2 regions of the Mycobacteroides salmoniphilum genome follow, and region 1 is predicted to be linked to the other one. Evidence: riboswitches for the same ligand, from Rfam matches in the RefSeq annotation. Region 1 holds a riboswitch; the other holds the start of a gene.
The links. Region 1 has a riboswitch for cobalamin ahead of metE (5-methyltetrahydropteroyltriglutamate--homocysteine S-methyltransferase). Riboswitches for the same ligand answer to the same signal wherever they lie in the genome.

Region 1 (11,501 bases):
GCTGGACCAAATGCAGCATCGCAGTCGCCTGTACGAGCTGCTCCGCTACTCCGAATACAACCAGTTCGACACCGAGATCTTCAATTTCAGCCTCAATGGAGGAGGAGCCCGATGACCACCGCGACCCCGACCATTCACAAGGGACTTGCCGGCGTCGTGGTGGACACCACCGCCATCTCCAAGGTGGTGCCCGAGACCAACTCGCTCACCTACCGCGGATATCCGGTCCAGGACCTGGCCGCCCGGTGCAGCTTTGAGCAGGTCGCCTATCTGCTGTGGCACGGCGAGCTGCCGAATGAGGGCGAGCTCGCGCTGTTCAACCAACGCGAGCGCGCGCAGCGCCGCCTGGACCGCTCCCTGATGTCCCTGCTGGCCAAGTTGCCGGAGACCTGCCACCCGATGGACGTCGTGCGCACCGCGATCAGTGTTCTGGGTGCCGAGGATCCTTCCGAGGACGACAGCACCCCGGAAGCCAATTACGCCAAGTCACTTCGCATGTTCGCGGTGCTGCCGACGATTGTCGCGGCTGACATGCGCCGCCGCCGTGGGCTCGACCCCATTCAGCCCCACAGCCACCTCGGCTACTCCGCCAACTTCCTGCGGATGTGCTCCGGCGAGGTTCCGGACCCGGTGATCGTCACGGCGTTCGAACAATCGATGATCCTGTACGCCGAGCACAGCTTCAACGCCTCGACCTTCGCCGCCCGCGTGGTGACCTCGACACAATCCGATATCTACAGTGCGGTCACCGCCGCCATCGGCGCGCTCAAGGGCTCCCTGCACGGCGGTGCCAACGAGGCCGTCATGCACGACATGATCGAGATCGGGGATGCCGCCAAGGCCGCAGAATGGTTGCAGGGCAAGCGGGCCCGCAAAGAGAAGGTCATGGGTTTCGGGCATCGCGTGTACAAGAACGGCGATTCTCGGGTGCCGACGATGCGTGCCGCCCTGGAGGACGTGGCACGGGTTCGTGATGGTCGTCAGTGGCTCGAGATCTACAAGGTGCTCGAGTCCGAGATGGACGCGGCCACCGGTATCAAGCCCAATCTGGACTTCCCCACCGGGCCAGCCTACTACCTCATGGGATTCGACATCCCCTGCTTTACACCGATTTTCGTGATGAGTCGGATCACCGGCTGGACCGCACACATCATGGAGCAGGCAGCGGCGAACGCCCTGATCCGGCCGTTGAGCGAATACTCCGGAAAGCCTCAGCGCTCACTCGCGTCGTAGGTTGACCGCCGAGTGTGCGGTTTGTGTCGACATTTCGCTGATTATCGACACAAACCGCACACTCGATTCGGTTAGTTCGGCATTCTGTCACACAGCAATTGGATGAACAGCTCATCCGGCGGGGCTGCCTCCGGGTCGATGTTGAGGAAGCCGGTGTAGAGCCCATCTGGTGAGTGCACCGTACGACTAACTTGCCCGGCAATGCCCGTGACAACACCCACATAGCCGCGCATATCGTCCACGCTCAGCCGAGGGTCTGCGAGATCGACTGTCACTCGATCTCCCCGTGACGGAATCGCCGCGCCAAACACTTCCGGCGGCCCGTAAACAAACAGCGTTCGTCGGCCTCGGTCCCGCGCGTCGCGCAGCGCCTCAATGTCACCGTCGGTTGGCTCGACCAACGCGGTCACGCGCAGCCCCACAACCGATCCCGTGATCACCCGCTGCCCGATCTCACCCACCGATGGCTCCTCGGGCCATCGCGTCGCAAGCTCGACGGGTCGGTACTGAAACGATGTCGGCCGATGGTTCATGCAACCGGACTCGTCTCGATACGTGGTGGCCGACACGTCGTACAGTTCCTCAACCACGCCAAGCAGCCGGGGCCAGCTTTGGCTCTCATGCCACGTGGCCCAGAGGATTACCAATCCATTCGCGGGATCTCCGTATGTTGGATCCCAGCTTGCACAACCGTAGGGAAACCGAACAATCTCGCGGTCCTCGTCCCAGTTGACTGCCGCCGCTGACGCAAGTAGGTAGCCATTCTCAGCGGGATAGGCGCAGATCTGCCAATCGACGGCCTGGCCTATCTCGGGAGTCCTACCGCAGCATTGGTATTCCCAACGTGAAATACCCAGGTATACAAGAGATTCGTTCCGAGCCGGAACCCTGTTGATCACTGAAAGCATCGAGTGTTAGGCGAACGGAGCACGAACGCTCCGGACCCGATGTACCGAGCGTAAGGTTAGCCAGCATCGCACCAAGCGTCAACACCGTTCATTCGGGCCGCGACAACAGCCCGCCTACCCACCAATCAGCCGGTTCCTCTCGCCGATACGCGCGCTGGCGCAACAGCCCCTCCATCTCGAACCCGACCGCTTCCGCCACGGCCCGCGAACCGTCGTTGCCGACTACGGCCCACCACTCGATGCGATGGGCGGCCAGCTCATCAAATCCCCACTGGCACAGTCGCCGAATCGCCTCGGCAGTGAGCCCCTTGCGGCGATATTGCGCAGCCGACCAATACCCCACCTCCACCACGCCAGGTGTGATCGACTTGAGCGAACAGGTACCGACGAGCTCGCTTGTCTCCCTGAGAAAGAACCCGAACCCATATCGGGAGTTGTCTGCCCACTCCTGCGCTGACCTGGCCATGAAATTCCGCGCATCCTCACGGGAGTACGGCGCTGGGAGCGGGAGGTAGTACGTGATCTCCGGGTCATTGCACGCTTCGACAATCGCAGCCCCGTCCGCGGCGTTGATGGCGCGCAGAACCAACCGGTCCGTGCGCAACTCGACAGGTTCCATGCGACCAGTCTCGACCACGAATTCGGATGTGGTCAAAGGAATTCCGGGCGACCGCGTTCCGTCAGGCACTCTCGCCGACGGGTGACCAGTACTCCAGCATCTCGGCGAAGGTCTCGAAGGCCGGCCTGGCGAGACCGTATGGTGCTTCGAAATGCACGCTCAAGGGGAAGCCGAGGTCTGCCACGCCGTCGATGACTCGTTTGTAGAGATCGACAAGCTGTGGACGTCTGGCATCAGGTTCGCAGGCAGCGAGCGACTTGACGAAATTCTGTTCGCGCGCAACGGATTCATTGCCGGGATCCTGGATCAGCCAGTCGATGAGCCCGACCTTGGACTCCAGCTTCGGCACGAAACCGAACGACAGCAGAACCTCCGGCCGGTGGTCGCTTGTGCGTGCGAACTCTTGCAGAAAGCCAACCACCGCATCGGAGTACAGCAGCTGGGTCATGGCGAAGGTGGCGCCCTTATCGCATTTGAAGGAAAAGCGACCCTGTTCCCCACTACGGGTTGGGATCAGAATCACTCCCCTGTTCTCGACGATGTCATCGAACTTCGACAACGCGTCGGTCGGTGGAATGCCCGAGCCTTCGCCATCGCTCATGGTGCGCGGTACACCGACGAAGATCACGCCGTCCATCCCGGCTTCGGTCAGGCCGGTCAGCCGGCCCCGCAACGACGTCTCGTCAGAAAAGGATGTGACCTGCGTGCACAGTCCCCGCATGGTCGGCAGCTCGGACCGGATGATCGACCAATAGTCGACGACATCCAGTTTCGGCTTCATCTCCAGTGGGCGATCGCCGTCCTCCACGATCATCGAGGGGATCATGACGTGGTCGATGCGACCGTCGATGCCGAATTCCGCCGAGAACCTGGACAGTTTCTGCAGTTCTTCGGACGCTTTGTCGAGTCCGCCATCGACATTGGGAGGCACCAACTCCAGCGCAACGGTATTCATGGACACCAGGGACCTCCGATTAGTCTCGCTAATGGTTTATACACCAATTAAATTCACGCGCGAGCAGTCCCCCGCGAAGGGGACTGCTCGCGCGCTCATCGCCGAACTAGGCGCCCGCACGCACCTCGGTCGCGGCGGCCACCAGGTTGGCCAGCGAGGCAGTTACCTCGTCAGCCTTCCGGGTCTTCAGGCCACAGTCAGGATTGACCCAGAGACGCTGCGCGGGAACGGCCTGCAGCGCCTCACGTAGCGAATTCGCCATCTCGGCCGTCGACGGCACCCGCGGCGAGTGGATGTCGTACACACCCGGGCCGACGCTATTGGAGAAACCGATCGCGTTGAGGTCATCGAGCACCTCCATGTGCGAACGGGCGGCCTCGATCGAGGTCACGTCCGCATCCAGGTCGGCGATCGCGCCGATCACCTCGCCGAATTCCGAGTAGCACAGGTGCGTGTGGATCTGCGTCGCATCGGATACCCCCGAGGTGGAGAGCCGGAATGCGTCGACCGCCCAGTCCAGGTACGCGGCCTTGTCCGCCGAGCGCAGCGGCAGCAGCTCACGCAACGCGGGCTCGTCCACCTGAATGATGGCTATACCGGCGTTCTGTAGATCCACCGTCTCGTCCCGAATAGCCAGCGCGATCTGGTTGGCGGTGTCCGCCAACGGCTGATCGTCACGCACAAACGACCACGCGAGGATGGTCACCGGCCCGGTCAGCATGCCCTTGACGTACTTCGGCGTCAGCGACTGGGCATAGGTGGCCCACTCGACGGTCATCGGGTTCTGCCGTGCGACATCGCCATACAGGATCGGCGGGCGCACGCAGCGGCTGCCGTACGACTGAACCCAGCCGTTCTGGGTAGCGAAGAAGCCATCCAGCTGCTCGGCAAAGTACTGCACCATGTCGTTGCGTTCCGGCTCGCCATGCACCAGCACATCCAGGCCCAGCTTCTCCTGCAGCGCAATGACATCGGCGACCTCGGCACGCATCCGCCGCACGTACTCGGCGTCGTCGATCTCGCCCTTGGTCAGGGCTTGACGCGCCTTGCGGATCTCGACAGTCTGCGGGAACGACCCGATCGTCGTGGTCGGCAGCTCGGGCAGCTTCAGCCGCTCGTCCTGGCTGCGACGGCGCTCTGCGGCATCGCCACGTGAAACACCCTCCGCCAGAATAGAATCCAGCCGCTCACGAATCTGACCGTTGTTGAGACGCGGATCCGTCTTGCGAGATTCGACGGCCGCATTCGACGCCGCGAACTCCGCGGCAACCACATCGCGTCCCTCGCCCAGTGCCCGCGCCAGCACCACGACTTCCTTGACCTTCTCGTCGGCGAAAGCCAACCAGCTGCGCAGCTGGTCATCGAGTTCGGTCTCCGGTTCCAGCGAGTAGGGCACATGCAGCGTCGAGCACGATGTCGAGACCGCCACCGCACCCGCCGGCCCCAGCAGCGTCGCAAGTGTGCTCAACGCCGATTCGAGGTTGGTGCGCCAGATGTTGCGGCCGTCGACGACGCCTGCCACCACAGTCTTTCCGGTAAGTTCCGGCGCCGATGCCACACCCGAGGCCGAACCGTAGACCAGGTCGATACCGATCGCCTCGATCGGGGTGCGGGCCAACGCCGGGAGTGCGGCACCCAGGTCCCCGAAATAGCTCGCGACGAAGATCGCGGGCCGGTCGGCAACGGTGCCGAGGCGGCCGTACACCCGCTCGGCCAGCTCTGGGCCGTTCGGCAAGATATCGGTGACGAGTACGGGCTCATCGATCTGGACCCAACCAACCCCGGCCTCCGAAAGCTGCACCAGCAGCTGCTCGTACAGCGATACCACCTCGTCGAGGCGCTCGATGGGTGCACCGGCTCCGTCGACAGACTTGCTCAACGCAAGGAAGGTGATAGGACCAACGACAACCGGTCGAGCCGTAATACCTAGGGCTGCAGCCTCTTTCAGCTCACCGAACAGCTTCGTCGGGTTGAGCGTGAACTCTGTGTCCGGTCCGATCTCCGGCACCAGGTAGTGGTAGTTGGTGTCGAACCATTTGGTCATTTCCAGCGGCGTCACGTCGTCATTGCCGCGTGCGGCGGCGAAGTAGCGGTCGAGGTCGTCGGTGATGCCTGCGACGCGGGGTGGGAGCGCTCCCAGCAGCACCGCGGTATCGAGCACCTGGTCGTAGTACGAGAAGGTGTTCACCGGCACGGAGTCGAGCCCGGCGGCCGCCAGTGCGGACCAGTTGTCGCGCCGAAGCCCGGCTGCGACGGTCTCAAGCTCGGTACGACTGGTGCGCCCGGCCCAGTAGCTTTCGGTAGCCCGTTTGAGCTCACGACGCGGGCCGATGCGCGCCGAACCGAGCGTGGTTGCCTTCAATGATGGAGTGGTCATGCTGTCCTCTGTCTACGGCGTGGTGGCCACCGCCCAGGACAAGCAAGCCGAGCCCGAATAACCAACACACACTGGTGTTGGTTGAAACCGATTCGGCCATACGCCCATTCCGCGAGGCGATGATCCGTCGGGCGCGGCGCACCCGACACAGCTGGCAGGTCTTCGGACTTGCAGGCATTACCCGGGCTCAGGTTTTCCTACGGGCCGTCGCTTCCCAGGATCGTTGATAGCTTTCCCAGTGCGTATGACGGCGATCGTTCCTGCATACCGCTGCGGGACAGTCCCGGATTCTCACCGGGTTCCCTCTCATCGCGGGTCCCCATGGGGTCCGCGACTCGACGCCAGTACCGACCGAAGCCGACACTGACAAACCAGCTGCGCCTTACATCATATGCACGCTCGCCCATCCAGTTATTAGTGACTATTCTCTAATATTGTGATCACACGTGACCAGGCACAACAAGTGCTCGAGGCCCAGCCATTCAGTCGCCTCCTGGGTACCTCGATCAGCCGGATCGACGAGTCCGGAGTGCAGCTCTCGCTGGACATCCGCGACGAGCTGCGCCAGCAGAGCGGATTCATTCATGGCGGAGTGCTGAGTTACCTGGCCGACAACGCGATCACCTACGCGTGCGGGCTCGGTCTCGGTGCCGACATTGTCACCAGCGGATACACCATCGAGTACGTGTCACCCGCCCGCGACGGCGTGCGCCTACTCGCCGACGCGTCCCTGGTAAGCGCCGGACGCACCAAGGCTCTGGGCCGCTGCGAGATATCCGTCGAGGACCACGACGGCAACACCAAGCTGGTCGCGGTCGCCCAAGGTACGAGCATGGTTCGGCACCGTGGGGCGTAGACCTCAGTACACCGCCGACGACATTCTCGACGTGGCGCTGAGGCTGGTGACCACGGGAGGGCCGTCGGCAGCCACGGCTGCCGCCATCGGACGGACCCTCGGTGCGCCCTCGGGGTCGATCTATCACCGATTCTCCAGTCGCGACGAGCTCATGGCCCGCCTCTGGCTGCGTTCGATCGCCCGCTATCAGGACGGGATTCTCACGGCGCTCGCATTGCCCGATCCTCAGGAGGTCCTCTCCGCGACCATCGATCACGCCTTCGATTGGACGGGGGCGAACCGTAACGAAGCGCTGTTGCTACTGCAGTACGAGAAGGCCGATCTGGTGGCGCACTGGCCCGGCACCCTCGCCGCCGACCTCACGGCGCTGAACTCGCGGGTCCGCATGGCGTTGCGCGAGTTCGCCGAACGACAGTTTGGTGAAGTCACTACCGAGGTGCTCGACAAGGTGATGTTCGCACTGATCGATATGCCCTACGCCGCGGTGCGGCGTCATCTCCCCGACAAGGGTGAGCCGGCGCCGTGGTTACGCGAGTTCATCCACACGAGCGCGCGGAATCTCCTCTCGCCGCAGAACTAGACCGTGGCGTATTTCTGACGCAGGGCCTTTTTGTCGAGCTTGCCGAGCGCGGTCAGCGGCAGCGAGTCGGCGACGATCACATGCTTGGGCGACTGCACCGAACCCTTGCGGTCCTTGACCGCGGACTGAATCTCGGACGTCATCTTGGACACCGCGTCGCCGCTGCGGTCGGCATCCGCACGCAGCACCACGATCGCCGTGACCGCTTCGCCCCACTTCTCGTCGGGCACCCCGATGACACCGACCTGCGCCACCGAAGGGTGTTCGGCGACAACATCTTCCACCTCACGGGGGAACACGTTAAAACCACCGGTGACGATCATGTCCTTGGTGCGGTCGACGATGAACCAGAAACCGTCCTCGTCCTCGCGCGCGATATCGCCGGTGCGCAGCCAGCCGTTCTTGAAGGTGTCGGCGGTCTGCTCGGGCAGTTCCCAATAGCCGCCCGCCACCAACGGTCCGGCCACGCAGATCTCGCCGGGCTCGCCCTGCTTCACCGGCTGGTCGTTCTCGTCGAGCAGCGCGGTGCGCAGGAAGGCCGAGGGCCTGCCGCAGCTGGAGAGCCGCTGGGCATCGTGATCACCCTTGGCCAGGTAGCTGATCACCATCGGCGCCTCGGACTGGCCGAAGTACTGCGCGAAGATCGGCCCGAACCGCTCGATAGCCTCCGCCAGCCGCACCGGGTTGATGGCCGACGCGCCGTAGTAGACGGTCTGCAGCGAGGACAGGTCGCGGGTGTGCGAATCCGGATGGTCCATCAGCGCGTAGATCATCGAGGGCACCAGCATCGTGGCCGTGATCTTGTGCTCTTCGATCGCGGCCAGCACGGCGCCCGCATCGAACTTGGGCAGGACCACCATGGACCCACCCTTCATCAGGGTCGGCATGAAGAACGCGGCACCGGCGTGTGAAAGCGGGGTACACATCAGGAATTTGGGGCGCTCCGGCCACTCCCACTCGGCCAGCTGGATCTGCGTCATGGTGAGAATCGACTGCGAGGTGCCGATGACTCCCTTGGGCTTACCCGTCGTCCCACCGGTATAGGTAAGGCCATTGATGTGGTCCGGCGACAGGTTGACCGGCACCAGCGGCTTCGCCGCAAAATCCGCGGCCGCGGCGACCAGGTCATGCCCCACCTCGGCCAGCTCGGCGGGGACGGGGCCGAGCGTCAGTACGCGGGTCAGCGTCGGCACCTTCTCCACCAAAGCTGCGGCGCGCTCCACGAACTGCGGGGTGGGGTCGATGACAAGGGTGGTGATCTTGGCGTCGGCCAGCACATACGCATGGTCATCGAGCGACCCCAGTGGGTGCAGCGCCGTACGCCGGGTGCCCAGCAGCTGCCCCGCGCCGATGACCAACAGCACCTCGGGACGGTTGAGTGCCAACATGCCCTGACCATCGGTGGGATCGGGCACCAGCGCGGTGAAGGCCTGGATGTACTTGCTGATCTCGTCGGCCATCTGGGCGCCGGTGAGCGTCACATCTCCGAGCACCAGCGCGGGCACGCTCGCGTTCTTTTTCAGGGCGGCGACCAGCAGGTGCCCAGAGTTGATCGACCCGTGCAGTGGGTCAAATGAGTCAGGCATCGCGCTCCTCAGTGAATGGTCGCCGATCAGGCACTTCGCTCGACGTTAGAACATGTTCTAGTTTTGGGCAAGGATGGGTGCGTTCACCCGCTACGCAGCACCCTGTCCGGTCCCCTGAGAAAGACTCAACAAGCTTGCTAGGCTGGCTAAATGCTCAAGTCCATGGCCACTGGCACACTATTCGTCGCGCTGGCGATGTTTGCCACCGCTTTCGCGAGCGCCGACCCGGCAGACCCCGACCCGTTCAATCCCGGTGATTGCATCGGCAACGCGAATGCGGTCTGCAACGTTGGTCCGTACGGTCCGAACAGCATGTCGAATCCGGCGAATCCCGCCAGCCCGCTCAACCCAAACAACCCGGCGAATCCCGCCAGCCCGCTGAATCCGAACAACCCGGCCAACCCCGCCAGCCCCCTGAATCCGAACAACCCGGCCAACCCAGCCAGCCCCATGAACCCGATGAATCGCCCGGGTTAGATCTGACACGAGCGCCCCTCAGGCCGCGGTAAATCCCTTGGCCCGCCGCGTGTCCTGGGCACTCCACAGCGTCGAGGTAACCTCCGCCTTCACCAGCGGGACTACCTCTTCGGCGAACCGGCGCAGCGTGTCCTGCTGTTCCTCGAAGTCGGCCTCGGGGCTCAACGAAATCGATTGAAACTCGTGGCCGAAGGCCTCATTCCACTGAATGATCTTCTCGGCCACACGTTCCGGCGAACCAGCCAGCACCGGCCCGCGATCTGCCGCATCCTCAATGGATTCAAAAGACGGAAACTTGCCGACAGCCTTCGGATGGTCTTTGAGCTTCGCCATCTGCGCCAGGCGTGCCTCATAGATGGGCCGGTACTGCGCGATGGCCTGTTCGGTCGTATCGGCCAGGTACAGCCCGCCCGAGCCCGCACCCACATGCAGGTTGGCCGGGTCGTGCCCGTTCTGTGCGTACAGCTCCCGATACCTGTCGATGAGAACCTTATAGTTCTCCTTGGGCTGCAAGGCATTTGCGGTGACAATCGGGTCACCCCACTTGGCGGCGAGTTCGACGGCGAACGTCGAGGTCGCCGACCCGTGCCAGATCCGGAACGGTCCGTCGTACGGCCTGGGCAGCGTGGTCGCGTCGGCAAGTGGATGCCGGTGTGCCCCCGTCCAATCCACGTGCTCCTCACGCAGGAGCCGCCGCAGCAACTCGTAGTTCTCCTGCAGATACTCGTACTGTCTGGCGATATCCAGCCCCATCAGTGGGTACTGGCGGTCCTCGTTGCCCTTCCCGATGACGATCTCGAGCCGGCCGCGGCTCAGCTGGTCAATGGTGGCGAAGTCCTCTGCCGCGCGCACCGGGTCCAACAGGGACAGCACCGTGACACCGGTGGATAACAGGATCCGGTCGGTGGCGGCGGCCACCGCTCCCAACAGCACCGTCGGAGCCGAGGACAGCACGTCTCCCGCATGCCGTTCCCCGACCGCAAAGGAATCAAAACCCAGGCTCTCCGCCAGCACGGCGGCCTCGACCACCCGGTTCAGCCGGTCGGCGGCGGGCGCCAACGCCCCCGTCACGGGGTTTGGCAGATGGAAGACAATGTCGAGAAGCTGAAAGCGCACACCACCAGTATGCATAAGCGGACTCCGGTCCGGCAGGGAGGAAATGCTCTGATGATCACCGAACTGGACTCGGTGCTTCTGGACGTTCCAAATCTCGCTGACGCAAAGGCCGCCTACTCGAGGTTGCTCGGCACCGAAATTCCACATCCCCAGCTCTATCTCGGGCTCCCCGAATGGGCGCCGCACCCCGGAATGCTGTTTCGTGTCGGGGACCTGTCGTCCGCGGCTCGGCTGGTCGATCGACGCGGCCTCTCCCTGATTTCTCACGGGGACCTCGCCGCGGGCCAGGCCGACGGACTCACCCTGGGGTTGAGCGAGCGACCCGCTGCGCCTGCACAGTCGGCCCCAGAGAGTGGCCACATCGATCACCTGGTGCTGTTCTCACCCAATCGCGACAGAATCATTGCGACGTTGTGCGGTCGGCTCGGGTTCGACCTGCGCTTGGATCGCATGCAGTCATGGGGTGTGCACCAGTTGTTCTTCCGGTGCGCGGGGCTGGTGGTTGAGGTGGTGTTGCGCGACGGCGACCCCTCCGGCCCCGACTCACTGTGGGGAATCGCCTGGCGCACCGACGATATCGGTACCACCCATGCTCGACTGACGGCCGCCGGTGTCACGCTCGGTGATATCCGCAATGGCCACAAGCCGGGAACGCGGGTCGCCACCGTCAAGGATCCCGGGCTGGCAGTCCCCACAATCTTGATCGAACAGCGCTAGCCGCCTACTAGGTTGGAGTCCATGACGACTCCGAACCCCGGAAGCTGGCAGCCTGATCCCGACGGACGGTTCGAATT
Region 2 (11,501 bases), 4.1 Mb from region 1:
CGCTCATCGTCGACGGCGGCGACGGACGAATGCCTGGGACTCTCACCGAGCTGCTCGTCGGTGAGCTCACTGACACCGGACCTGGTCTCACGTCCTTCGAGCTTGGCGACCCCGCCGGATGGGCGTGGCCAATCTGGGGTCCGGACCCGCCATGGTGAGGGCGGCTAGCCAACGGCCGTCGCGAAGGTCCTGCGGTAATCGGTGGGTGTGACGCCGACGCCACGGCGGAAGTGATGGCGCAACAGGATCGCGGTGCCGAAACCGCTGCGCGCCGCGACGGTATCGATATCCAGATCCGTCTGTTCTAACAAGCGCCGGGCCAGCAGCACTCGCTGGTCGATGATCCAGCGCATCGGCGTCACACCGGTCTGATCGGCGAACTTACGGGCGAATGTGCGGGTCGACATGTGCACACGCGCAGCAAGATCGTCCACCGTGTGCGTCTGATCGATGTTCTCGATCAACCAATCGAAAAGTCCGCCAAAGCCGTTGGTTTCCACATCGGGCACTGGCTGCGGGATGAATTGACGCTGCCCACCCGCACGCTGCGGCGGTACCACCATGCGTCGCGCGATCTTGTTGGTGATCTCGCTGCCCAGCTCGCGGCGCACCAGATGCAGACAGGCATCGATACCCGCCGCGGTCCCGGCACTGGTGATGAGATTGCCGTCGTCGACGAACAGCACGTCGCGATCGACGGTCGCTGTCGGATGCCGGCGGGCCAACTCATCGGTGTGCATCCAGTGCGTGGTGCAGCGGCGCCCGTCGAGCAGGCCGGCGGCACCCGCGATAAACACTCCCGAGCAGACGGTGAGTACGGTCGCCCCCCGCTCCGATGCGGCGCGCACAGCATCGAGTGCCTCCTGCGGGTAGCCCCGGGTAAACGGCCGCGCCGGAATTGCGACCAGGTCGGCGTCGGCCAGCCCATCGAGTCCACGCTCCGGGATCAGTGAGGCGCCGACCGAGGTACGCAGTGGTATGCCGGCCTCGGGTCCGCAGACCCGGAAGTCGAAGTTGGGAACGCCGTCGGCGCTGCGGTCGATGCCGAAGACCTCGCAGATGACCCCAAATTCGAAAACGGCAACCCGATCGAGGACCAGGGCCGCCACCGAACGCAACATGGCTGAATATTATCGAAGAACGTCAATTCCGCCACTGTTGGCATGATATTTATCAGAACACAATTAGTGCCATGACCATCTTCGCCGCCATTCTCGTCCTCATATCCCCGTTCGCCCTGGCGGTCGCGCTGAGCTGGATCGCCCGCCGGAACAAGACCTTCCGAATCCACCTCGATCAGTTCCGGGTCGCGGCGCCCCTCGGCGGCACCTTCGCCGACGACCGCGACCTGCAACGGCAGCTGCATGAAATGGAAGTAATCCACTCTCGGCGCTAGCGGACTACCGCCCTTCGTGCCCGGCAATGAAGTCCGTGACGGCGGACCGGTACCGCTGGGGAGCGTCGTCGTGAATCAGGTGACCCGACCCTTCTATCTTCAAATAGTTTGTCTTCCAACCTGTCTCAGCCATCTCGCGCATCTGTCCGGCCGGCGCCACCGTGACTGACGCCTCCAGTAGGAGCGACGGGCAACGCACCCCCAACCACTGCTCCCAGAATTCACGGACACCCCATTCCGCAGCAGTGGCAATCCATTTGTCGATCGGTCCATGCAATCGCCAGCCCTCGGGTACCTGGTCAAACGCCTCCAGAAAGTACTGTCCCGCAACGGGTCCAAACCTACTGGTGACATCCGCAGCGGACGTGAAGACTTCGGGCCAGGAGTACAGCCAGGGTTCCCAGGGGCCGGTGGTTCCGCCGACGAAATCGGGGGCCATGTCTTCCACCACCAGGGCCGACACCAGCTCCGGATGCTCCGCCGCCAGGCACCACGAATGCAGTCCACCCATGGAGTGACCAATGAGGACGGCTGGACCGCCAAGCGCACCCACCGCCTTCGCGAGGGCTTCGACATAGCGCTCTGTCGAAATCGGTTGGGAATCAATGACATCACGCCCCCGGTGCCACGGCGCATCATAGGTGTAGACCCGGCCCAGCTCACGCAGCCAGGGCAACTGCCGCGACCAGGTGCTCCCGCGCCCCATCAGACCGTGCACAAGGACGATGGATGGCGCCCCCGAGTCTTCCGGCAGACCGCCTTGGTCGAACAGGCGGTCAGGGTTCATGTCTGTCATCATCGCCCCAATCATCGCCCCGAATCATGCGGGAGCCCGCACGGTAGCCTGAACCCATGTCCGTGGTGAAGATCAACGCAATCGAGATCCCCGAGGGTGCAGGTCCGGAGCTGGAAAAGCGGTTCGCTCACCGCGCCGGAGCAGTAGAGAACCAGCCAGGATTCCTGGGCTTTCAGCTGCTGCGCCCCGTCAAGGGAGAGGACCGCTACTTCGTGGTCACCCAGTGGGAGTCCGAGGAGGCCTTCCAGGCCTGGGCCACCGGTCCGGCGGTCGAAGCACATTCTGGCCAGCAGGCCAAGCCCGTGGCCAAGGGTGCTCATCTGCTGGAGTTCGAGGTTGTGCTCGACGTGACCGGGGCCGCCACCAAGGCGTGAATAGCAGTTTGCTGCGCGCGCGCATGACGCGCGCCGTTTCGGTGTGCACGGTGGTAGTGGTGGCCTTCTCGGTGGGCAGCATCGCGGGGTGCGGCATCAAGCTGCGGCAGGTGCCGCACGGTGACGTGGATACCAGCACGCCTCCGGGCCTGCGCTCACAACAGCTGATCGACATGTTGAACTCCAACTGGCCGATCGGAAAGCAAGGTGTGGCAACGCTCGCCGCCGCCAACAAGGTCGACGACTACACCGAGATCATGACCAAGCTGTGGGTCGATCGTCCCTACAAAGTGAGCTCCGTGGATCTGGCAGCCAACAGCTCCACCGTCCACCTGATCGCGCCGTATGGCGCCAATGTGGACATCGGGCTGCGCACCAACACCAAGGGCGATGTCGACAGACTGGTTCCGTATCAGCAGCCCCCGACCATTGCCGACTGGTCCGATGTCGACACCGCACTGTCGGCATCTGGCGGCCGATACTCGTACCGGGCCTCCAAGATCATCAACGGCCAATGCGAGCAGGTTGCCGGAACCAACACCTCCGAATCCATGCCGCTGGCTTCGGTTTTCAAGCTCTACGTGCTCTTGGCCACCGGCACCGCCATCAATGCGGGCACCCTCACCTGGGATGACCAACTCACCGTCACCGATCGCGGCAAGGCGCTCGGAAGCTCGATGGACAAGCTCCCGACAGGCTCCACGGTGTCGGTGCGCACCGCCGCCCAGAAGATGATCTCGGTGAGCGACAATATGGGCACCGACATGCTGATCAACCGCCTCGGTCGGCAGGCGATCGAGAAGGCCCTTGCCGACGGCGGGCACCATGACCCGGCATCGATGACCCCCTTCCCCACCATGCATGAGCTATTCAACATCGGGTGGGGAATACCCGACGTCCGCCAGCAATGGAAGGACGCCACCACACCCGGCCAGCGCGGGCAGATGCTCGCCGACGCCGACACCCACGACTACACACTGGATCCGGACCGGACCACCACGCCCGCATCGAAATTCGGCATCGAGTGGTACGGCAGCGCCGAGGACATCTGCAGAGTCCATGCAGCCCTGCAGAAGGTCGCCGTCGGCCCGGCGTCTCCGATTCGCGGCATCCTGTCCGCAGAACCCGGTATCGATCTGCACAGCGAGAACTGGCGCTACATCGGCGCCAAGGGTGGCAACCTGCCCGGCGACCTGACGTTCAGCTGGTACGCCGAGGATCGCAACCGTCAGCCGTATGTGGTGAGCTTCCAGCTGAATTGGGATCGTGCGTTCGGCCCCGGCGCGGCCGGATGGGTCATCGGCCTGGCCAAGGGCGTCTTCAAGAAGCTGGGATGAGCGCCCGCGCGAAGACCATCAAACCCCGATGAGCGCCCGGCTCTGGTTCCTGACGAGTCTGAATCTCACGACGGTTCCGGGGCAGAAAGCGTCGTGAGACTCAGACTCGGTGGCTAGCTAGCCGGTAACGGACGTCTCGGCATTGACGGGCTTACGCCCGATAACCGTCGCGAACCCGAGACCGATCGTCGCCCACATAATCGCCTGCGTTGTGAACGAGTACAGCCGGAACAGATACAGATCATGCGCCGGGAAACCCGGATAGACGATCTTCCCGTCGGCATCGAGCAGTGGTTGCGGCGCCTCGACAAATCCTGGAGTCACCGCCATGACGAGTCCGACCAGCACGATGAACACCGCGGCGGCAACAAGCGTGGCTGTCCAGGTATCGACGCGCTCGGAGAGCTTTCGACCCACCCACAGTGCCACCGCCAACGCGATCGCCGCGACGAGGATCATCAGCACGAAGTACCCGGTGCGCTCCTTGATGGTGCCCTCAGCGCTCGCCGCCGGAGGGTTGGCCGGGAACTTCAGGAACGGCACCACATACAACACCAGAAACAGTCCGCCCGCGACGGCGAGAGCCTGCGCGCGCGGACTGAGATTGCCGACCCGGCCGATCGCCACCACGTACGCCACCGCGAACAGCGCGCCCATCGCGATTCCGAATCCGATGACACCGAGCGCCAGGCCCGCATTGGCCTGCGCGAAACGACTGAACAGCTCCGCGCCCTCGTGATGGGCGTGGATACCGGCGGCCTCATCCAGCACGCCCTGCGCCTCGCCTCTGCCCTCTTCATAAGCAATGGCCCTGTTGATGACGGGTTCCACAAAGATCCATCCGAAGATGAAGGACAGCAAGCCACCCAGTGCGCCGAAACCTAAGCCGCGCAGAATTATTGACTTTTCCATGTATTCGGCCCGCCGCTAGTGGCAGGGAAAGCCGAGCAGGTGGCGGGCGTCATGCACGAACTCGTGCACGTGCATATCGCTGCCGAAGATCGACACCGCACCCTGGTCGATGCCGATGAAGTAGTAGGCGAGCAGCCCCAGGAGGGTGGTCACGCTCAACCACAGCGCTGCCTGAGGAATCGACACCGCAACCGGATGGCTGGCGGACGTTGTGTGTGCCATGTTGCTCCTTTTCGGAATACCGCGTCCCGATCTGTTCTTCTCGACGGCGGGGTCTGACTCTCACAGTGGCGCGACCGTCCTGGGATTACACCAGGTTCCCGTCCTGTCGAAGGACGAACTGAGCTTAGTCGACACGGCTGGGCTGTGCGTTCGAGTGATAGTTTTGGCCTCGCATTGGTTTCCCCGAGAGCACCAGGAAAGTGCACCCGGGGATCGCAAGAGGGAATCCGGTGTGAATCCGGAGCTGCCCCGCAGCGGTATGTGGAAACGACAGCGGCACCTAAAGCACTGGGTTAAGGCCCGGGAAGCAGCCGCCAGTAGGTGAGGCTCACAGAAGCCTCGTGTTCACGAGTCCGAAGACCTGCCAACGCGGCCGCACCATCCGGTGCAGTCATTCGCCAGTGCCGAGGGATCGCCTGGTGGGTAGCGCCTACTCGGCATATCCGTCATGCCCCGGTGTCTGCGACCCGACGACGCAGGAAGATCGATGCCCGCAGCGCAACACGAGCGACCGGTGGTCCTCGCGGCGGGCGGTGGCCTGGTGGCGCTCGTGCTGCTGTCGGTCGGCGCGCTCGTGTTCGGCACTGCTGATGTGCCCTGGCGCGACTGTCTGCATTTCCTCTGGGTGGGCGCCACGGGCGGCTCCGTTCGGGCCGCCGATGCGGCGAACTACCGGATCGTCATCGAGTCCAGGCTGCCGCGGGTGATTCTCGCCATCCTCGTCGGCGCGGGGCTGGCCGTGGTGGGCGTGCTCGTACAGGCGATGGTCCGCAACGCCCTGGCGGATCCGTACGTTCTCGGCATCTCGTCGGGAGCCTCGGTGGGTGCCACCGCAGTGGTGGTCTACGGCGTGCTCGGCACCTTCGGCGTGTATGCGCTGTCGCTGTCCGCATCGATCGGCGCCCTCGCCGCGACCGCACTCGTGTACCAAATCGCCCGTACTCCACAAGGTCTGGTACCGCTGCGGCTGGTTCTGGTAGGCACCGCGGTGGGCTATGGGCTGTCCGCGGTGACCACCGTGCTGGTGTTCTTGGCGCCGAACGGCGAAGCGGCGCGCAGCGTCATGTTCTGGCTACTCGGCAGCCTGGGGGCGTCGTCCTGGGACAAGGTTCCGGTGGCGCTCGCGGCGACCTTGGTCGGGATCATCTGCGTCGCGGGGCTCGCCCGCCAACTCAACGCCCTATCCATGGGCGACGAGGTGAGCGCCTCGCTGGGACTGCACGCCGGGCGGTTCCGGGTGGCACTGTTCGTGCTGTCAGCCGCCATGACCGGATGTTTTGTATCCATCTGCGGAGCCATCGGATTCGTGGGACTGGTCATTCCGCATGCGGCACGGCTGCTGGTCGGTGCGGATCACCGCCGGGTCTTGATCGTGGCTCCGGTACTGGGCGCGTGCTTCCTCGTCGCTGCCGATCTCGTGGCAAGGACCATGATTCCGCCGCAGGAGCTTCCGCTGGGCGCGATCACCGCAGCCGTCGGAGTACCGGTCTTCGTCGGATTGATGCGCCGGCGCGCGATGTCTGCGGGGGCCGTCGGTTGATGGACGTCACCTATCAGAGCGTGTCGGTCGATATCGCAGGTAGCCGCATCGTCTCGAGTATCGACATGCAGGTCGCGGCTGGGGGATTCGTGGGAATCGTCGGCCCCAACGGCAGCGGCAAGTCGACAACCCTGCGCTGCCTGTACCGCGCGCTTACTCCTACCACCGGCGACGTAGCAGTCAGTGGCGTGTCGGTGCGGGCCATCAGCATGCGGGAGAACGCCCGTCAGGTGGCGGCGCTGACTCAGGACATGTCCTTGGATTTTGATTTCACGGCCGCGGAAGTAGTCGCCACCGGCCGGCTGCCGCACGGCACATCCCTGCGCAGCACCTCCGAACAGGACCGGCGCATCTGCGCGGAGGCGACCGAGACGGCGGACGTGACGGCGCTTGCCGACCGTACGTTCAGTTCTCTCTCGGGCGGGGAGCGCCAGCGGGTTCTCATCGCCCGCGCCCTCGCACAGCAACCGCGCGTCTTGGTGCTGGACGAGCCCACCAATCATCTGGATGTGCGCCATCAGTATTCGATACTCAGCTCGGCACAGATACTGGGCATCACCGTCATCGCTGCTCTGCACGACCTCAACCTCGCGGCACAGTACTGCGACACCATCCACGTCATGGCCGAGGGACGCATCGTGCTCTCAGGCCCACCACACGAGGTCATCACCGCCGAATCCATCGGCCGGTGGTTCGGCATCGGATGTCATGTCATCGCACACCCACGAAGCGGTGTTCCGCAGATCATCTTCGATCCTCAGCCCGAAAGACAGGAGAAGGAATGAAGGCACTCATCGGTGTGACGGTGATGGTGTCGCTGCTATCAGCGGGCTGCGCGACCATCGAGGCACAGAGCCCCGGAACTGAGCGGGTTTCCGTCGACAATTGCGCTGCACCGCTTGATGTTCCGGTACCGGTCACCCGAGCCGTCAGCAATGACACCGGGGTCACCGAGCTGATGTTCGCACTCGGTCTGCAGGACCGGATGGCCGGCTACTTCATCGACGCCGGACAGGATCGCGACATCGAGACCTCGCCGTGGAAGGCGCAGTTCGAGTCCACCACCAACCTGGGTCAGGGATTCACCCGTGAAGCAGTGCAAGCCGCGCGTCCCGATCTCGTGTTCGCGGGGTGGAGCTACGGATTCAACGAGACCTCCGGGATGACCCCGGATTGGGTGCGGTCCATTGGGGCGGTGCCCTACCAGCTGACCGAGGCGTGCCGTCAGCCCGGAACGGTCCGGCGCGGTATCAAGCCTCCCCTCGACGCTCTCTACGAGGACCTGGCCAACCTGGGGGCGATCTTCGGAGTTCAGGAACGCGCAACTGAGTTGATCGCCACGTACCGCAAGACCGTCGACACCGTGCAGTCGCGTCTGCCGCAGGACCGGCCGCCCGTTCGTGTCTTCCTGTACGACAGCGGTGAGGCCCAGCCGTTCACCTCCGGTAAGAACGCCGCACCACAGCAGATCATCGAGAAGGCCGGGGGCCGCAACGTCTTCTCAGATCTTGACGACAGCTGGACCACGAGTGCCTGGGAGACGGCCGCCCAGCGCGACCCCCAGGTGATCATCATCTGCGATTACGGGGTAGGCCCTAACAACACCGCCGACGCAAAGATCAACCTGCTCAAGGCACAGCCACTAATGAAGCACACCCAGGCGGTCCGCGACCGGAACTTCATCGTGCTGCCCTACGCCGCCCTGGTCGAAGGACCGCGCAATCCAGACGCCATCGTCACCCTGGCGAACTATCTGCGCGACAAGGGATTCTGAACGCTGTCGGCCTCTGGAGCTAGGGTGACGACATGAGCTTGCCCACCACCCTCGGCCTCATGGTGCCGCCCTCTCTTCCACCAGAACGGCTGCTCGAGATTGCGCACGCGGCCGAAGCCGCCGGGCTCGATCACCTGTGGGTCTGCGAGGACTGTTTCGCCACCACATCGATCGCGTACGCCTCGCTGGCCCTTGCGTCCACCGAACGGATCAGTGTCGGAACTGGTTTCCTCTCGGCACCGGTACGCAATGTCGTGGCGGCGGCAATGGATTACAGCATCCTGGAGCGCAATTTTCCCGGCAGGGTGCTGCCGGGGATCGGGCACGGCTGGCAGCCTCACATGGAACAAATTGGCGCCAAGGTCGGCTCGCCCCTGACCCTGCTCCACGAGTACGTGACGGCACTGCGGGATCTGTTGGCGGGCAAGGAGGTCAGTGCCGACGGGCGATATGTGCGGCTGAATGGGGTCCGGCTGGACTGGCCGCCCGCGGAACCGCTGCCCATTATGATCGGCGCGAACGGGCCCCGCTCGCTACGACTGGCCGGCAGCCTGGGCGATGGCACATTGCTGACCAGTATGGTTCCGGCCGACACCGTTGCTGCGCACTGCGCGCTGATAGACCCCGGCCCCGGTCACCGGATCTTCCTGAGTCGCACCATCAGTGTTGGCCCCGGCGCCGCCCAACTCATCGCAAACGATCCCGGCCACTATCCCGGGATCTCCTTTGACGCTTCGGCGAGCATCGGCGGAGGGGCCGCCGAGGTCGCCGCGCAGCTCCACGCGCTACGAGATCTCGGTGTCACGGATTTCATCGCATCACCGACCGGAAACGAACCCGATCTCATCGGATACATCCACAGCCTGGGCCAGGACGTAAGACCGCTGCTGCAACCGTGAGCTCGCTCGCAAACCATTGGCACGACAAGAGATTCTGATCCTAGCCGCCATCACCGGTCAGTTCCGTGCCCCAGACCGCCCTCGCACCGGAATCCCCGATCCGGATGACGCCGACGATGGACACGCCCCCGAGAATCAGCACCAACACTGCAACGGTCAGGTGCGGCCCAAGCCGGGCCGGTGACAGGCCGAGCCGATGGGCGACCGCCAGCACGAGCGCGCCCAGCACCAACGCGCTGGAGAACACCAGCATCCAGTCGCCACGCTCGGCGTGCGTCAACAGGGCAGCACTAGGGCTCTTCTCACGATCGAGCAGCCATTCGCCTGCCGAAGTGGTCAGCGGGGTGAGTACCAGCGTCACCGCCGCCAGCCCGGCAACCAGCCACACCAGCCGCGACCGAATAGCGACGGAAATCCCACACAGAATCTCCAGAATCGCCGTCAACGGCGCAAGCACGACAACGAAATGCACCAACAGCACGTGTGCAGGCAACCCGCTGATGGTGTCCACGCGGGCGACACTACTGCCGCAATGCGTTCCGCACCCGGAAACGCCGAACCCCCCAGCGCGCAAAAAGCGCCGAGTGTGAGCTGTGATGCTCACACTCGGCGCTTTTTGGGTTGTTTTTACTCCGAGGCGGAGGCCGCCAGGTCGGCCGCCGGCTCCTCACCGGTGACCAGCACGGGCTTCGGACGGCCGACGAACGTGAACTTCGCGTCCTCGCCGGCGCCCTCGCCGTCCCAGCCCTCGACATCGACCGTGATCAGCTCGCCGGCGCCGATCTCGTTGAAGAGAATCTTCTCCGAGAGGGTGTCCTCGATCTCACGCTGGATGGTCCGACGCAGCGGCCGGGCGCCGAGCACCGGGTCGAACCCGCGCTTGGCCAACAGCGCCTTGGCGTTGTCGGTCAGCTCCATCTCCATGTCCTTCGTCTTCAGCTGTCTGCTCACCCGGGCGATCATCAGATCGACCATCTGGATGATCTGGTCCTTGGTCAGCTGCTCGAAGACGATGATGTCGTCGATGCGGTTCAGGAACTCCGGACGGAAGTGCTTCTTGAGTTCGTCGTGAACCTTCTGCTTCATCCGCTCATAATTCGAGCCGCCGCCGCCCTCGGAGAACCCGAGGCCCACGGCCTTGGAGATATCCGAGGTGCCCAGATTCGAAGTGAAGATCAGCACCGTGTTCTTGAAGTCGACTGTGCGACCCTGGCCGTCGGTGAGACGCCCGTCCTCCAGGACCTGCAACAGGGTGTTGTAGATCTCCTGGTGGGCCTTCTCGATCTCGTCGAACAGCACAACACTGAACGGCTTGCGACGCACCTTCTCGGTGAGCTGGCCGCCCTCCTCGTAGCCGACGTATCCCGGAGGAGCGCCGAAAAGCCTTGAGGCGGTAAAGCGGTCGTGGAACTCACCCATGTCGATCTGGATCAGCGCGTCGTCGTCGCCGAACAGGAAGTTGGCCAGCGCCTTGGACAGCTCGGTCTTACCGACTCCCGACGGGCCGGCGAAGATGAACGAACCCGATGGCCGCCGTGGGTCTTTCAGGCCGGCACGGGTGCGGCGGATGGCCTTGGAGACAGCCTTGACGGCTTCCTCCTGGCCGATGATCCGCTTGTGCACCTCATCCTCCATACGCAGCAGCCGAGTGGTCTCCTCCTCGGTCAGCTTGAACACAGGGATACCGGTCCAGTTGCCCAACACCTCGGCGATCTGCTCATCGTCGACTTCCGCCACGACGTCCAAGTCACCTGAGCGCCACTGCTTTTCACGCTCGGTGCGCTGAGCGACGAGCTGCTTCTCGGAGTCGCGCAGGCGCGCCGCCTTCTCGAAGTCCTGAGCGTCGATAGCCGATTCCTTCTCCCTGCGCGCATCGGCGATCTTCTCGTCGAACTCGCGCAGGTCTGGCGGAGCGGTCATCCGGCGGATACGCATGCGCGCACCTGCCTCGTCGATCAAGTCGATCGCCTTGTCCGGCAAGAACCGGTCGTTGATGTACCGGTCGGCCAGGGTGGCCGCCGCCACCAGCGCGCCATCGGTGATGGACACCCGGTGGTGCGCCTCGTAGCGATCGCGCAGACCCTTGAGGATCTCGATGGTGTGCTCGACGGTCGGCTCACCCACCTGCACCGGCTGGAAACGACGCTCCAGGGCGGCATCCTTCTCGATGTACTTGCGGTACTCGTCGAGGGTGGTCGCACCGATCGTCTGCAGCTCGCCACGGGCCAGCTTGGGCTTGAGGATGGAGGCC

Region 2: linked by a shared signal. The riboswitch ahead of DSM43276_RS02280 (FecCD family ABC transporter permease) and the one ahead of metE (5-methyltetrahydropteroyltriglutamate--homocysteine S-methyltransferase) in region 1 are both predicted to bind cobalamin.

What each region holds. Positions count from the first base shown of each region.
Region 1 is NZ_CP024633.1:4,513,244-4,524,744, forward strand. Features, by position in the region: gene prpB (methylisocitrate lyase) at 1-115, shown strand, start outside; gene DSM43276_RS22250 (bifunctional 2-methylcitrate synthase/citrate synthase) at 112-1,233, shown strand; gene DSM43276_RS22255 (DUF6578 domain-containing protein) at 1,305-2,141, opposite strand; gene DSM43276_RS22260 (GNAT family N-acetyltransferase) at 2,230-2,760, opposite strand; gene DSM43276_RS22265 (mycobacterial-type methylenetetrahydrofolate reductase) at 2,822-3,721, opposite strand; gene metE (5-methyltetrahydropteroyltriglutamate--homocysteine S-methyltransferase) at 3,822-6,092, opposite strand; cobalamin riboswitch at 6,229-6,453, opposite strand; gene DSM43276_RS22275 (PaaI family thioesterase) at 6,529-6,948, shown strand; gene DSM43276_RS22280 (TetR/AcrR family transcriptional regulator) at 6,938-7,528, shown strand; gene fadD8 (fatty-acid--CoA ligase FadD8) at 7,525-9,114, opposite strand; gene DSM43276_RS22290 (hypothetical protein) at 9,265-9,591, shown strand; gene DSM43276_RS22295 (LLM class flavin-dependent oxidoreductase) at 9,610-10,707, opposite strand; gene DSM43276_RS22300 (VOC family protein) at 10,759-11,424, shown strand; gene DSM43276_RS22305 (AIM24 family protein) at 11,446-11,501, shown strand, end outside.
Region 2 is NZ_CP024633.1:448,746-460,246, reverse strand. Features, by position in the region: gene DSM43276_RS02320 (hypothetical protein) at 1-158, shown strand, start outside; gene DSM43276_RS02315 (helix-turn-helix domain-containing protein) at 165-1,121, opposite strand; gene DSM43276_RS02310 (hypothetical protein) at 1,193-1,396, shown strand; gene DSM43276_RS02305 (alpha/beta fold hydrolase) at 1,401-2,183, opposite strand; gene DSM43276_RS02300 (antibiotic biosynthesis monooxygenase family protein) at 2,249-2,566, shown strand; gene DSM43276_RS02295 (serine hydrolase) at 2,590-3,903, shown strand; gene DSM43276_RS02290 (CbtA family protein) at 4,021-4,815, opposite strand; gene DSM43276_RS02285 (CbtB domain-containing protein) at 4,831-5,037, opposite strand; cobalamin riboswitch at 5,196-5,420, shown strand; gene DSM43276_RS02280 (FecCD family ABC transporter permease) at 5,525-6,577, shown strand; gene DSM43276_RS02275 (ABC transporter ATP-binding protein) at 6,577-7,362, shown strand; gene DSM43276_RS02270 (ABC transporter substrate-binding protein) at 7,359-8,351, shown strand; gene DSM43276_RS02265 (LLM class flavin-dependent oxidoreductase) at 8,384-9,250, shown strand; gene DSM43276_RS02260 (DUF2231 domain-containing protein) at 9,291-9,761, opposite strand; gene DSM43276_RS02255 (ATP-dependent Clp protease ATP-binding subunit) at 9,878-11,501, opposite strand, start outside.